Regions from separate parts of the Chryseobacterium sp. KMC2 genome, predicted to be linked through region 1. Evidence: riboswitches for the same ligand, from Rfam matches in the RefSeq annotation. Region 1 holds a riboswitch; the other holds the start of a gene.
The links. Region 1 has a riboswitch for thiamine pyrophosphate ahead of thiM (hydroxyethylthiazole kinase). Riboswitches for the same ligand answer to the same signal wherever they lie in the genome.
Positions count from the first base shown of each region.

Region 2: linked by a shared signal. The riboswitch ahead of thiS (sulfur carrier protein ThiS) and the one ahead of thiM (hydroxyethylthiazole kinase) in region 1 are both predicted to bind thiamine pyrophosphate.

Region 1 is NZ_JAESIT010000009.1:35,022-38,448, reverse strand. It holds gene thiD (bifunctional hydroxymethylpyrimidine kinase/phosphomethylpyrimidine kinase) at 1-660, opposite strand, end outside; gene thiE (thiamine phosphate synthase) at 657-1,292, opposite strand; gene thiM (hydroxyethylthiazole kinase) at 1,289-2,086, opposite strand; TPP riboswitch at 2,154-2,247, opposite strand; gene JML65_RS12085 (carbon starvation protein A) at 2,294-3,427, opposite strand, start outside.
Region 2 is NZ_JAESIT010000010.1:2,726-6,152, reverse strand. It holds gene JML65_RS13055 (RluA family pseudouridine synthase) at 1-184, shown strand, start outside; gene JML65_RS13050 (hypothetical protein) at 200-1,036, shown strand; TPP riboswitch at 1,137-1,234, shown strand; gene thiS (sulfur carrier protein ThiS) at 1,292-1,498, shown strand; gene thiC (phosphomethylpyrimidine synthase ThiC) at 1,523-3,334, shown strand; gene JML65_RS13035 (thiamine phosphate synthase) at 3,331-3,427, shown strand, end outside.

The DNA.
Region 1 (3,427 bases):
AGAAGAAAGAGTACAGCCGGAACCATGGGTATTATTGGTGTTTAGTTTCAGCGTTTCAAAAGTATGGTATTGTCCATGTTCATCATAGAATAAAGAGGTGATGGTTGAGGTTTCCTGATGGCCACCTTTGAGAAGTATGCTCTTGCAGCCTAGCTGTTTTATTTTTTCACCTGCAGTATATAAATCTTCCAGCGTTTCGACTTTCATGCCGGCTAAAATTGCTGCTTCATCCATATTGGGGGTAATGATATCAGCAATTGGAAATAGTTTTTCTGTGATCGCTGTGATGGTTTCCTCCTCAATAAGCCTATGCCCGCTGGTAGCTACCATTACAGGGTCAAATACAACCGGAATTCTTTTATACTGTGATAATGTGGAAACAATAGTCTCAACCAACTGTGGAGTATGTACCATTCCTATCTTAATGGCATCTGGAAAAATATCATCCAGAATCGCTTTGATCTGATCGGCTACTGCTTCCACAGGAATAGGATATATTGTTCTTACTCCCTGTGTATTTTGTACAGGCAAGGCCGTTAATACTGAGGTGGAAAAGCAGCCTAAAGCAGAAGCTGTTTTGATATCTGCCTGAATACCTGCGCCACCACTTCCGTCAAAACCTGCAATGGTCAATACGGACGGGTATTTGTATTTTTTCATTTTAAAATTTCATTTTTTAATTCATATGCTGCTTTCTGGGGATTTGCAGCGCCACATATTGCGGAAACCACTGCAAGGGAGTCTGCTCCGGCGTTGATGACTTCCTTCGCGTTTCCAAGATGTATACTGCCTATGGCGACCAGCGGTTTTTCTGTAAGCTGTCGGATTTTTGCAACACCTTCAAGACCCCATTCTGTAATGGTATCTGTTTTGGTATGTGTTTTAAATACAGGGCTTATACCAAGATAATCAGAAACCATTGTCTGTTCATTTTCAAGCTGGGCCAGGTGCTCAATAGAATATCCAATGATTTTATTTTGGATAGAAGGTTGTTGTCTTAAAAAAGTAGGTGCAGTATCGCTATTCCCAACATGAATACCCGCAGAATTTACTTTTTCAGCAACTTCTATATGATCATTAATAATGAGGGGAATGCCATACTTTTCTGTAATTTCCATAAGCTTCTGGGCTTTTTGGAGGAACAATTCGGTACTGTCATTTTTTTCTCTGAGCTGGATAATATCCACTCCGCCCAAGATGGCTTCTTCGGCAACTGTCAGAAAGTTTTTTCCAATGCAATCGGCTTCAGAAATCACAAGGTACAGTTGATAGGGGAAAGGATGCAGGCTCATTTTTGTTCTATCTTTAGGTTTTGGATGAATTCTTCTTCTGTCATATTGTACAGTTTATCAATCAGGTTAACCTGAAGACTTCCGGGGCCTTTACTTTGCTGGACAGCCAGTTCTCCAGCAATGCCTATTAATGCCATTGCAGCAGCGACACCCAATGTTTTATCTTCCACACTACCTATAAACGCACCTGTTAATGCTGTAGCAGAACATCCAAGACCTGTTACTTTAGTCATAAGCGGATGTCCGTTTTTAATGAAAAAGCTCTGCTGTGGGCTTATAATAATATCCGTTTCACCGGAAATACAGACTGTTGAATGGTAGTGTTGCATCAGTATTTGAGCAGCATGAACCGCGTCATTACTTTGAGCGGTACTATCTACTCCTTTAGTAACAGTGGTATTAGCTTTGGCCAGTGCAATAATCTCTGAGGCATTTCCTCTGATAACACTAGGTTGATATTGTAAGAGTTGTTGTAAAACCTGATCACGAAAAGAGGTTGCTCCAGCACCCACAGGATCTAAAACCCATGGTTTATTTACGGAATGTGCTGTTTCAGCTGCCAGAAGCATAGACTCTGACCAATATTCATCTAACGTTCCTATATTGATCACCACGGAATGGGCAATACCGATCATTTCTTTGATCTCAGACCGGGCATGTGCCATAATGGGAGAGGCTCCAACAGCCAAAAGGGCATTGGCTGTATTGTTCATGACTACATAGTTGGTGATGTTGTGAACCAGGGGAGATTTTTGTTTTACAAGCTGCACTTGCTGCCAAAGTATTTTTTCCATTGTTATCTTATCATTAAAATAAAAATAGCTTTAGGAAAAAATCCAAAACAAAAACCACATGAGCGGGTCATGTAATTTTGCTTTTCCCTACGTCGGTGTAAGCCGTATCAGGTTCAAAGGGACTCTCTCAATTCTTTTTCAGAATACCCCTAAAGCAAAACAAATGTATAAAAATTATCAGACCGGGCAAAAACCTTCCCCGTAATTTTATCTTTCCACAAGTTCCTTTACCTGTTCTCCATAAAAATCTGTTTTTGTAGTATTGATTTTTAAGAGCTCATACCATTTTATAAAAGCTCCGATAAAAACAATAAGCATCAGTACCATAGCTGTTACTGCTAAAGCAGCCAATAAGTACTGTTCTTTTGGAATATAGATCGTAGCAACCTGGATATAGCCGGCCCAAAAAGTAATTCCAGCCATAAAAACACCCGGAATAGCCGAGCATAAAGCATATTTTCCTCTGTTCATCCTGATCAGCATAGTCGTACAGACAATCAATCCGCAAGCGGCAAGTAATTGATTGCTGATCCCGAATAGTGGCCAGATACTGCTTACATTTCCGGTGTATACCAGGTATCCCCAGGCAAAAGTGAAAAGAAGGCTGCTGATAATAATTCCGGGAACCCAGTTTTTATCATTGAATTTTGGAATCACAGAACCCAGCATTTCCTGTAAAAAGAAGCGCCCGACTCTTGTTCCTGCATCAATGGCTGTCAGGATAAATACGGCCTCAAACATAATGGCGAAATTATACCAGTATGCGGTTAATTGATCCATATAAGGGATCTTATTAAAGATGTGAGCCATTCCCACGGCAAGTGATACGGCCCCGCCAGTTCTGCCATGAAGATCAATACCAATCTTTTGTGAATAATAATCTATGTCCACTCCATGTAAGGCAGGATGTGCTGCTAGAAAAGCATCATATGATTCTTTTGGAGTGTTGATGGCAAAATAATCCCCCGGCATTAATGTACATGCAGCAATGAGAGCCATTAGTGCAACAAAACCCTCTACAAGCATGGCACCATAGCCCACAAAAAGAATTTCTCTTTCTTTATTAAGCATTTTTGGAGTTGTTCCCGTAGCAATGACAGCATGAAATCCCGAGATAGCACCACAGGCAATCACAATAAAAATAAATGGAAGCACAGGGCCACCAATGACAGGACCTCCTCCGTTTACAAAAGCGGTAAGTGCCGGCATCTGTACAGTAGGATGAATGACAATAACTCCTATAGCCAACATAATGATCGTTCCTATTTTTAAATATGTAGAAAGATAATCACGAGGAACCAATAATAACCAAACCGGTAATACAGAAGCTAAAAAACCATA
Region 2 (3,427 bases), on a different contig from region 1:
ATCTAAAACAGGAATTCCCATCAAAGGAGATCTTAAATATGGGGCACCCCGTTCTAATCCTGACGGAGGAATTAATCTTCATGCAAGAAAATTGGAGTTCATTCATCCGGTAACCAAAGAAAAGATCGAAATTACAGCACCGGTTCCGCAAAATGATGCAATCTGGAGAGCTTGTGAGGAGTAAAAAAAACTAAAATACATGAAAATTCAATTATTGTGCTTTGCCATATTAATGGCTTTTGCATCTTGTTCTAGTAATAATGATGAAATATTGACAGAAAATCCACAGCAAAGAACTGTGGATCGTCCTAATAAAATATCCTGGAACTTTCCGGTTTTATCACCTAATGGGGTGGGAAATATGACAGACCCTAATATCTATTTTGAATATGATTCTCAGGGAAGGGTTGCTAAAAAAGTGGGAGGTTTTATATTTATTGATCCTAATACAGGATATAACTCTACACATTTTTCTAAAGACATTTATACCAGTGTTTCCTATAATGGGAATATAATTTCTATTTCTACATTCAGCAGTAGCCCTGACTATATTGTCCCAATCAATAAAAGAACATTTGAAGTTGACAATCAGGGAAGAATAATGAAATCTATTATTCCTTCAGTAGATAATCCGTATTTTGATAAACACCTGAATTATAGTTATGATTCATCTGGGAAACTCATTGAAATTTTAACAATGTTTCCAAACATGCCTTATGATCCGACTGACCCTGATGACTTTATTTGGACAATAGCTAAAAGATTTACTTATGATAATATAGGAAATCTGAAAAAATCTGTTGAAGTAGAAAGGCATAATAACGTTGATTTTTACATAGAAAATACAGTAGAGTTCAGTAATTTTGATACAGCCCCCAATCCTTTTAAAAAGTTGCAGATTTTTGAAGAATACTTTTATTTTTCACTATCAAAAAATAACTTTCAAAAAGAGGTAAAACTATATAACAGTGGAATTGGAGAATCAAAATGGGTGAATCAGTATGACTCTAATGGAAATGTAAAACTTTACTATTAAAAATAATTAGTACAGATAAATAGGCCATCTCAATTTTGAGGTGGTTTTTTGTTTAAGGAAAATTCAATTTTGCCCGTTCTGAAAAAATACCTACCTTCGTCCCAGACTTTAGGGGTGTCTGTTGACCAACAGACTGAGACTTTACCCTTTGAACCTGATCTGGATTATACCAGCGTAGGGAAAAGCAGATGACTTTTGCTGTGCATTCTATTGTACAATAATGGCCATTCCTAAAGTATATTTAAATTATTAGGAATGGAACTTATAATCAACCACACACGAAAAACATTTGATATACTTCCCGATAATCTGGAAGCATTACTGGCTATGGAACTCCCCGGAAAGAAAAAAGGGATTGCTGTAGCTGTAAACAACCGTATTATTCCACTGTCCGCCTGGGCAGAGACATTTCTCAAAGATCAAGATTCAGTTTTAATCATTACTGCCACTCAAGGCGGCTAATTTTCATATTTAATACCAATATTTATGGCTCATTCAATTACGTGTTCGCCATTTCCGAACTCAAAGAAAATCTATGTTGAAGGAACAATACATCCTATCAATGTAGCAATGCGTGAAATAGCACTTAGTCCCACCAAGCTTACGAAAGGAGGCTTTGAAGACAATGCTCCTGTAACGGTTTACGATACTTCAGGTCCTTATACGGATGTCAATGCAGAAATTGATATTCAAAAAGGCCTTCCGAGAATAAGAGAACAATGGATTTTAGACAGAAAAGATGTAAACATCCTGAGTGGAATATCATCTGAATACGGAAAAGCCCGTTTAGCAGATCCACGTCTTGATGAACTGCGTTTTTCTTATGATCACAGACCCAAAGTTGCCCAGGAAGGTAAGGAACTTACCCAGCTGTATTATGCAAAACAGGGAATCATCACCGCTGAAATGGAGTATGTGGCGATTAGAGAGAACCAACGTATTGAACAGCTTGGAACGGTTTCAAAAGAGATGGCTTTTCAGCATACGGGAAACAGCTTTGGCGCAAATACTCCGAAAGGTAAAATCACTCCGGAATTTGTAAGAGATGAAATTGCAGCAGGAAGAGCTATTATTCCCAATAACATCAATCACCCGGAAAGCGAACCCATGATCATTGGGAGGAACTTTTTGGTAAAGATTAATGCGAATATAGGAAACAGTGCTGTTTCTTCCAGCATCGATGAAGAGGTAGAGAAAGCAGTATGGGCCTGCCGATGGGGAGCTGATACCATCATGGACCTGTCCACAGGAAAGAATATCCATGAAACAAGAGAATGGATTATCAGAAACAGCCCGGTGCCTATCGGTACAGTTCCTATTTATCAGGCATTGGAAAAAGTAAAAGGAGTGCCTGAAGACCTTACATGGGAAGTTTTTAAAGATACTCTGATCGAGCAGGCAGAACAGGGAGTTTCTTATTTTACCATTCATGCCGGAGTTTTATTAAGGTATATTCATTTGACAGTCAATAGAGTAACAGGAATTGTGTCCAGGGGAGGTTCTATCATGGCTAAATGGTGCCTTTTCCATCATAAAGAAAACTTTTTATATACCCATTTTGAAGAGATTTGTGAGATCATGAAGAAGTATGATGTCGCTTTTTCTCTTGGGGACGGTCTTCGTCCCGGATCCATCGCGGATGCTAATGATGCCGCACAATTTGCTGAACTGGAAACTTTAGGAGAGCTGACAAAAATTGCATGGAAACATAATGTACAGGTAATGATTGAAGGTCCCGGCCACGTTCCAATGCATATGATTAAAGAAAATATGGATAAACAGCTGGAAGAATGCCACGAAGCTCCATTTTATACATTAGGCCCTTTGACAACGGATATCGCACCGGGTTATGATCATATTACTTCAGGAATTGGAGCAGCAATGATTGGATGGTTCGGATGTGCCATGCTTTGTTATGTAACTCCCAAAGAACACTTAGGTCTTCCGAATAAAAAAGACGTTAAAGATGGGGTAATCACTTATAAACTGGCTGCGCATGCTGCAGATCTGGCAAAAGGACATCCAGGATCACAATACAGGGATAATGCATTAAGTAAAGCCAGGTTTGAATTCAGATGGGAAGATCAGTTTAATCTTTCGCTGGATCCGGATACGGCAAGAGCTTATCATGATGAGACTCTTCCTGCAGAAGGAGCAAAAATTGCCCACTTCTGTTCTATGTGCGGACCAAAATTCTGCTCTATGAAAATCACTCAGGAAATCAGGGAATCCGCAGAACAAGGAATGCTGGACAAGTCTCAGGAATTTATCGAAAAAGGGAAGGAAATTTATATATGATCCTTGTGATTACTCCCGAACAGAAATTTCCCAATGAAGCTGAGATTATTAATCAGATGTTTCAGGAAGGTCTGGATTTACTTCATATCAGAA